Regions from separate parts of the Mesorhizobium sp. M0676 genome, predicted to be linked through region 1. Evidence: riboswitches for the same ligand, from Rfam matches in the RefSeq annotation. Region 1 holds a riboswitch; the other holds the start of a gene.
What was found. Region 1 has a riboswitch for thiamine pyrophosphate ahead of NKI35_RS13905 (YkoF family thiamine/hydroxymethylpyrimidine-binding protein). Riboswitches for the same ligand answer to the same signal wherever they lie in the genome.

Region 1 (4,217 bases):
GAGGTTCCCGACGTTCAGTACAGATACGCCGTCGTCGACAACCATACCGTGTTGGTCGACCCCAGCACGCGCAGGATTGTCGAGGTGGTCGAGTAACGCTCGACAACCTAACCATTCATCGGTGATACGGCCCTGTCGTTCTTCCTAAAAGGGCGGCAGGGCCGAATGATGAACATGATGAAAGGAGAATTGCCATGTTGCCGCATGTCGAGACCCCGAACTCCGCCAATGTTGCGGCGTGTTGCGACAAGTTGCTGGCCGAGCGCAACACGGCGCTGTTATCGATGAAGGAAGCGATCGCGCTCCTGCGGGAGCGCACCGGCACCGATCGTTCGGATGCCGACCTCGCGGGGCTGATCGTCAAGAAAGCGGCGCTGCTCGGCGTTGCGGTGATTTCCGACCCGCGCTGAGATGTCTCGTCACTCAAGACGCCGGCCGAATTTTCGGCTAATGTTTCGTGGAATCTGGACCAACCGACCGGACCCAACCACGGAGGCTTAAGTGACGGACGACAAACAGGACCGCATTCGCCAGCGCGCGCACGAGATCTGGGAAAAGGCCGGCCGGCCTGAAGGCGCGCATCAGGAACACTGGGAGCAGGCCACGGCTGAAGTCGACGGCGCGGTCGCCAAGCCCAAAAAGGCGGCGAAGAAAGCTGACGCCAAGCCCGCCAAGGCAGCCGCCAAGCCAAAGGCAGCGAAGCCTGCCGCCGCAAAGTCCGGCAAAGCCAAATCGAAATAAGGCCAAGTCGAAATAAGTCAGTCGAAATAAAGCAAGGCCGGAATTCGCTGGCCGGGCCATCCTTGGCGCCCGCCGTTCAGGCGCGCCCGAGCCTCTCAACCTGACGAATTGCGCCTGCGACGGGCAGCGCAATTCCTTGTGTTTGGCGACAGGCGCCCTCATGCCTCCCAGGCATAACTCGACAGCGCAAAGCGAATGCCGGCAGCTGTCATGGCCAGTTCGCATTCGGTGATCTGGCGCAGGTGGCGCAGATAGCGCGTCACGGTCTGTGGCAGCCAGCCGGCGCAGGCCTCTACATAGGCGCGGCTGTGAACAAGGGTGCCGGTCGACAGCCTCTCGTCCTTCTCGGCAACGACTTTCAGATATTGGCGGATGAAGCGGATGTCGTCGGCGATGTCCTGGCTGGCCATTCGCCAGGCCCCGGCGAGGCGTTGGCACTGATCGAATGACAAGGGCAACAAAGGGGGCGGCAATAAAGGCGGCGGCAACGACGGAGATGACGGCAAAGGACGAGAGAGATCGGCGAAGGCAACATGGTTCGCTGTGCTCAAGGACATTCCTCTCTGCGAAAAGAGATATCGTACTTTATGTACGAATGAGCGTCAAGCCAATTTCGTACAGTTGGGACGATAACGCAACGAACTGACGAGTCGTCTGTTAACGCCCGGGCGCCCGGCACGTCTGGCCCAAAACACTTTCCCGCAGTGCCTCAACAAACGGCTTCCCCAATGCCGCGAACAATGCTTTAACCCGCCCATCCACAGGGGTGCTCCGTATCGTCGGGGCTGAGATGAGGGCGGCAAGCCTTCGGACCCTAAAGCTGATCTGGATAATACCAGCGGAGCGAGGCGGGCGATGTTTTCAGGCGCACAGATTTCCCTTTATCCCATGACCGACGATTTCGTCGGCGTCATCCTCGGCGCGCTCGGCGCGCTCGATCCCTGGCGCGACCGGCTGCGGATCGAAACCGATGACATCTCGACCCTTATGGTCGGGCCGCCCGAGGTGCTGTTTCCCGCCATGCGCGACCTGTTCGTCGCGGCGGCCAAAAGCGGCAAGCACTGCGTGCTTTCGGCGGCGGTCTCGCGCGGCTGTCCGGGCGAGCCCGACGATCCGATCTGCCGCTCCGACGAGACCGGCGGCCCCGCCATTCCGCTGGACGAGCGCAAGATCGCCGCGATCCGCGCTGTCCAGGCCACGCCGTCGACCGGCCAGCCGGTGGCGGCGCAGTTCTCGCTCTACGTTATGGGCACGGGCGACCATATGGACGAGATCTACGGCTGCATCGATTTCCTGAAACAGTCCGGCGTCTTTGAGCGCTCAAAGAACTTCTGCACCAAATTGCGTGGCGATGCCGGTGCGGTGTTTGCCACGCTCAACGAGGCCTTCTGCCGCTTCGGCCCCGGCGCCGGCCACGTCACCCTCGACATCACGATCTCGGCGAACAGCCCGAGCGCCGTCTGAGCCGCGGCTCAAGCGTCGTTCCTTGAGGATATTGCCGTGGCTGGTTTATCTGACCCATTGCGTGGAGGAGATGCCTCTGACCCCTCAGCACAAAGAGGAGGGGAGCCATTGGCGATTGGCGAAGACCGCGATGCCCACGAATCTCCCCCCTCGAGCAGGAGATGGCCGGCAGGCCAGAGGGGGTCCCAGCGCGTGGAGCGCCGACGTCCTTTTCGCATCGGCAAGGCGTGGGCGCTCCATGCGAGACGACCCCCTCTGTCGCCTTCGGCGACATCTCCCCCTCGAGGGGGGAGATTAGCCGCCGGCATCGCCAAGACCATCCCCGCCGCCTTCGCTTTCGCCCTGCTCCTCGCAGCCTGGGAGCTCTACGCCCGCTACGGCGGTGTCGCCCCCACCGTGCTGCCGGCGCCGTCGCGCGTGCTGCAGCAGGCCTGGGAGCATCGCGCCGCCCTGGCCGACAACACGCTGCCCACCATCCGCGCCACATCAGCCGGCTTCGCCTGCTCGTTGGTCGCTGCCTTCGTGTTTTCGGCGCTGGTCGATTTCTTGGCCCCGCTGCGCCGCGCGCTGTTTCCGCTGCTGATCGTCAGCCAGACCTTGCCGCTGGTCGCGATCGCGCCGCTCATCGTGCTGTGGTTCGGCTTCGGGCTGATGCCAAAAATCCTGCTTGTGGCGCTCGTCACCTTCTTCCCGATGATGGTCGCGCTGGTCGAAGGTTTTGCTGCGACCAGCAAGGAGATTTCGCAGATGCTCGCCGCCATGGGGGCAGGGCGCTGGCGTATCTTCTGGCTGGCGCGCCTGCCTTCGGCGCTGCCCTATTTCTTCGCTGGGCTGCGCATCTCCATCACCTACGCCGTGGTCGGCGCTATCTTCGCCGAATATGCGGGGGCGGCGAAGGGGCTGGGCATCTACATGCTCAATGCCAAGAACAACTTTCGGCCCGATCTGGTGCTCGCCGCAGTCGCCGTCAGCGCCGCGCTCACGCTTGTCTTGTTCGCCATTGCGGTGCTCGTCCAGCGTCTCGCCATGCCTTGGGAAAATGCGGGGAGCGAGACCGCGACGTCAAGGTTGAAGCTGCAGAAGAGAACCGTCAATGACGCGGCTCGAACTCCGGGACATCAGGAAGAACTTCGGCGCGCTTGAGGTGCTCGCCGGAATTTCGCTTCATGTCGCGGCCGGCGAGTTCGTTTCCATCCTCGGCCCTTCCGGCGCCGGCAAGTCGACGCTGTTCCAGCTGCTGACCGGCGCGCTGAAAGGTGAGGGCGACATGCGCTTCGACGGCGCGCCAATGCAGGGCAACCCCTTCGCCTTCATGCCGCAGCGCGACTCGCTGATGCCGTGGCGGCGCGTCATCGACAATGTGACGCTGGGGCTGGAAGTGCAGGGTCTTGGCCGCAAGGCGGCGCGCGAACGCGTCGCGCCGTTGTTTGCCGAGTTCGGCCTTGCCGGCTTCGAGCGCGCCTGGCCGGCGGAGCTTTCCGGCGGCATGCGCCAGCGCGCCGCCCTTTTGCGCACCGTGGTGCAGCAGCGCGACATGCTGCTGCTCGACGAGCCCTTTGGCGCGCTGGATGCACTGACCCGCGCGGGTATGCAGCGCTGGCTGGAAGGCATGTGGCAGCGCCAACGCTGGACGGCGCTGCTGATCACCCATGACGTGCGCGAAGCCGTCTACCTCTCCGATCGCATCTATCTGATGTCGGCGCGGCCGGCCCGCATCATCGGCGAGATTGCCGTGCCGCTGCCGCGCCCGCGCACCACCGGCAGCGATGCCGCGCGCCAGGCCGCCGCGCTCGAAGCCGACATCCTCGACACGCTGCTCAATCCCGGGACTGACCGGCCCTCGTTCCCGCAGACCGCTCAAAGGAGTTTTTCATGACCGAATTCACACGCCGGCAGGCTTTGCTGCTGACGCTGGCTGCCGGACTGCCGCTTGCCTCTCGCGCTCATGCGGCTACGCAAAAAATCACCGTCGCGCTCGACTGGACGGTCAACACCAACCATGTCGGCCTGTT
Region 2 (4,217 bases), on a different contig from region 1:
TGCTCGCCATTGATGACGAGGTTTTCGCCGCGCCCGTCCGTGAGATACTGCGCCAGGGTCTCGGCCGGATCGACCGCCTCGCGCTTCTGGTCGAGCGTGGCGATTTCCAGATTGGTGCCGAGCCGCACCGAGCCGGCGTCGGGCTTCATCTCGCCGGTGAGCATCTTCAACAGCGTCGTCTTGCCGGCGCCGTTCGGCCCGACAAGGCCGATGCGATCGCCGCGCTGAATGCGGGTCGAGAAGCCTTTGACCACGGTGAGGTCGCCAAAGCTCTTTTCGATGTTCTTGGTCTCGATCACCAGCTTGCCGGATTCGGCGGCGTCGCTGGCCACCATGGTGGCCGAGCCCTCGGCGCCGCGATGGCCGCGAAAACGCTGGCGCATGGTCTGCAGTTCGCCCAGGCGGCGCATGTTGCGTTTGCGGCGAGCCGTCACGCCATAGCGCAGCCAATGCTCCTCGCGCACGATCTGGCGGCCCAGCTTGTGCTGTTCGCGCTCTTCCTCTTCCAGCACAAGGTCGCGCCATTCCTCGAAATGGCCAAAGCCCTTGTCGAGGCGGCGGGTCTGGCCACGGTCGAGCCAGACAGTGGCGCGCGAGACGCGTTCGAGGAAGCGACGGTCGTGCGAGATGACGATCAGCGCCGAAGATGTCCGGACAAGCTCTTCTTCCAGCCATTCGATGACCGACAAATCGAGATGGTTCGTCGGCTCGTCAAGCAGCAGAATATCGGGTTCGGGCGCCATGACGCGGGCAAGTGCTGCGCGGCGCGCCTCGCCACCGGAGAGATCGTTGGGGTTCTCCGTGCCGGCGAGGCCGAGATGCTCCATCAGATATGTGGCGCGGTAGGGATCGTCGGCAGGCCCAAGCCCGGCCTCGACATAGGCACGCACATTGGCAAAGCCGTCCATGTCGGGCATTTGCGGGAGATAGCGCACCGTTGCCGAAGGCTGGCGGAAGACCTCGCCGTCTTGCGGCTCGATCAGACCGGCGGCAATCTTCAGGAGCGTCGACTTGCCGGAGCCGTTGCGGCCGACGAGCGCGATCTTGTCACCGGCGGACGCCGTCAGTTCGGCGCCATCGAGCAGCGGCGTGCCGCCAAAGGTCAGTCTTATGCCGTCGAGGTTGAGAAGGGGCGGGGCCATGTCAGCTTTCAGGCAAGGGATAGGGGTGGGCGAGCAGCAGCGCGCGGCCATGGCCGAGCTCGATTTCGAGGCGGCCCCCGGTCTTGTTGGACTTGACCTCGTTCGAGATGGTCAGCGACGAGCCGAACACGACCTCGACATGGTCGAGCGGCCACTTCGCGCCGGACACCGTGAGGCCCGAAAGATCGGAAAAGCCGAGCACCGAAAACAGCGTTCCGTCGGCATAGTCGAAGCCGGCCTTGCCGGGCAGCAAAGGGGCGCCTTCCTGCGCTCCGCTGGTCAACAGCACTTTTGTGCCGGCCTCGGCCAGCCGCAGGCTGAGCGCCAGATGGAGGAAGGCGTGGTCGGCGCGCTTGCCGCCGAAAGCGCCGGCCAGCACCAGGCTGGTGGCGCCGCGTTCCAATGCCGCCGCGATCGCCAGTTCGCCATCGGTCTTGTCCTTTTCGGAAGGAAACACCTCCCGCGGCACGGCGGCGAGATCGGCAGGCAGGTCCGCCGGCACGGAATCGAAATCGCCGACCCACAGCTCCGGCATCAGGCCGATCAGGCGGGCATGACCGATGCCGGCGTCGGCGGCGATGACGCGCGTGCCCGCGACCTGGCGGTCGAGCCGCGGCGTGCGGACGAGATCGCCGCCAAGCAAGATGGTGAATGTGCTCATATCCGCTGGCCCTTACCAGCCCCGCCGACGAAACGGAAGGCCGAGCGGCACCGTCACTCTTTGTTGGAGCATGATCTTTTTCCGGAAACGGATTCCACTTTCCGGGATCATGCTCGGGCAAACTTCCGCTTGCGTGGCACCTTGGCCGGGCCTATGTGTCGAAACGCTCTAACGGGGTGCCGGACGCGATCTTCGCGGACCGGCTGAGAGGCAGTCTCGCCAACCCGCTGAACCTGATCCGGTTTGTACCGGCGGAGGGATTAGACGCTTCGGACAGCCCGACGCCTCAATTCCTTTCAACACGAATGAAGGAGGCGCCGATGCGCATGTTTTTGTCCCGTCTTGTCCCAGCGCTGGGGCTTGCTGTTTCGCTACTGGCAAGCCCTGCGTCCGCGCAGGAAAAACTCACGATCTATACCTATGAGAGTTTCACTGCCGACTGGGGTCCGGGCCCCCAGGTGAAGAAGGAATTCGAAGCCGAGTGCGGCTGCAGCGTCGACTTCGTCTCGGTGGCCGACGGCGTCGCGCTGCTCAACCGCGTCGAGCTCGAAGGTGCCTCGACCAAGGCCGATATCGTGCTTGGTCTCGACACCAACCTCACTGCGGAAGCCAAGGCTTCCGGCCTGTTTGTCCCACATGGCGCGGTGGCTGAAAACAACGTGCCGGGCGGCTGGAGCGACGACACTTTCGTGCCCTATGATTATGGTTATTTCGCCGTCGTCTACGACACCGAAAAGCTGAAGAGCCCGCCGAAGAGCCTGAAGGAACTGGTCGAGGGCGATGCCGCCGACAAGATCGTCATCCAGGATCCGAGGACGTCGACGCCGGGCCTCGGCCTGCTGCTGTGGGTCAAGTCGGTCTATGGCGACAAGGCGCCGGAAGCCTGGGCGAAACTCAAGGGCAAAGTGCTGACGGTGACGCCGGGCTGGAGCGAGGCCTACGGCCTGTTCACCAAGGGCGAGGCGCCGATGGTGCTTTCCTATACGACGTCGCCGGCCTACCACATGGTGGCCGAGAACACCGGGCGCTACCAGGCGGCCTCGTTCGAGGAAGGCGAGTATCTGCAGATCGAGGTCGCCGGCATCACCACCACGGGCGCGAAGAATCCGCTGGCGGCGAAGTTCCTGGCCTTCATGACCGGGCCGAAATTCCAGGATGTCATTCCGGAGACCAACTGGATGTTCCCGGCCGGGAAAACCGACAAGCCGCTCAATCCGGCTTTTGATAGGCTGGTCAAGCCGGCGAAGACCTTGCTGTTCAGCCCGGAAGAGCTCGCGGCAAATCGCAAGGCCTGGGTGGATGAATGGCTGGCGGTGATGAGCAAGTAGCTTTGGCTGTATGATCGAAAGATGAGTGCCCTACGGCGCCCCCCTCTGTCCTGCCGGACATCTCCCCCACGAGGGGGGAGATTGGCTATCGTCGGCGATTTCGCCAGTCGCCAAGGTTGCAGGAATAAGCGGGGCGCGGAAATAGCTGATCTCCCCCCTTGTGGGGGAGATGTCCGGCAGGACAGAGGGGGGCGCGAAGGAACGCGACGCCCGGTAAAGAGTGCAACGCTCTGACGCCCGCATCACGGCCGGCATTGTCGCGCTTGCGGCAATCGCGCTGCTGATCGGTGGCGCCTTCGCCGGCCTTATCCGCGAAGGCGCGCACGACCTTTCCGGCGCCGCGTCCGCCTTTGACCTCTATCTCCTGCGCGTTGTCCGCTTCACGCTCTGGCAGGCTGCGCTCTCGATGCTGCTTTCCGTCGTACCGGCGCTGTTCGTCGCCCGCGCGCTGTCGCGGCATCCGCGCTTCTTCGGACGCGGCTTCATCCTGCAGCTGTTTACTGTGCCCCTTGCCTTGCCGGCGATTGTCGCAGCGCTGGGCATACTGGCGCTCTATGGCCGCGCCGGTTATTTCGCCGCGATCGGTGGCCAGAGCTGGCCCGACATCTATGGGCTGCCGGGCATCCTCGTCGCCCACGTCTTCTTCAACCTGCCGCTGGCCACCCGGCTGTTCCTCGAAGCGCTGGGCACGGTGCCGGCCGATCAATGGCGGCTGGCGAGCCAGCTCGGCATGGGGACGAGGCCAGCCTTCCGGCTGATCGAGTGGCCGGTGCTGCGCGCCGCGCTGCCGGGCGTCGCGGGGCTTGTCTTCATGCTTTGCATCACCTCCTTCACCATCGTCCTGATCCTCGGCGGCGGGCCGGCGGCGACGACGCTGGAAGTCGCCATCTATCAGGCACTGCGTTTCGACTTCGATCCGGCGCGGGCGGTGACGCTGACGGTGCTGCAGATCGCGCTGACTTTTGCCGTCATGCTGGCGCTGACGCGGCTTGGCGCCAATGTGACCGGCGACTCCAATTTGCCTGTTGCGCCGCGGCGCTATCACTTGGCCGGCAAAGTAGAAACAGCGTTTAACGCCGTCCTGAT

Region 2: it holds a riboswitch for thiamine pyrophosphate, as region 1 does, so the genes downstream of both, thiB (thiamine ABC transporter substrate binding subunit) here and NKI35_RS13905 (YkoF family thiamine/hydroxymethylpyrimidine-binding protein) in region 1, are expected to answer to the same signal.

The regions. Positions count from the first base shown of each region.
Region 1 is NZ_JAMYPU010000010.1:183,605-187,821, reverse strand. Features, by position in the region: gene NKI35_RS13925 (DUF1236 domain-containing protein) at 1-96, shown strand, start outside; gene NKI35_RS13920 (hypothetical protein) at 195-410, shown strand; gene NKI35_RS13915 (DUF2934 domain-containing protein) at 502-741, shown strand; gene NKI35_RS13910 (hypothetical protein) at 900-1,151, opposite strand; TPP riboswitch at 1,494-1,606, shown strand; gene NKI35_RS13905 (YkoF family thiamine/hydroxymethylpyrimidine-binding protein) at 1,597-2,205, shown strand; gene NKI35_RS13900 (ABC transporter permease) at 2,461-3,348, shown strand; gene NKI35_RS13895 (ABC transporter ATP-binding protein) at 3,299-4,081, shown strand; gene NKI35_RS13890 (ABC transporter substrate-binding protein) at 4,078-4,217, shown strand, end outside.
Region 2 is NZ_JAMYPU010000044.1:27,945-32,161, reverse strand. Features, by position in the region: gene NKI35_RS29140 (ABC-F family ATP-binding cassette domain-containing protein) at 1-1,142, opposite strand, end outside; gene NKI35_RS29135 (thiamine diphosphokinase) at 1,144-1,803, opposite strand; TPP riboswitch at 1,966-2,080, shown strand; gene thiB (thiamine ABC transporter substrate binding subunit) at 2,124-3,131, shown strand; gene thiP (thiamine/thiamine pyrophosphate ABC transporter permease) at 3,352-4,217, shown strand, end outside.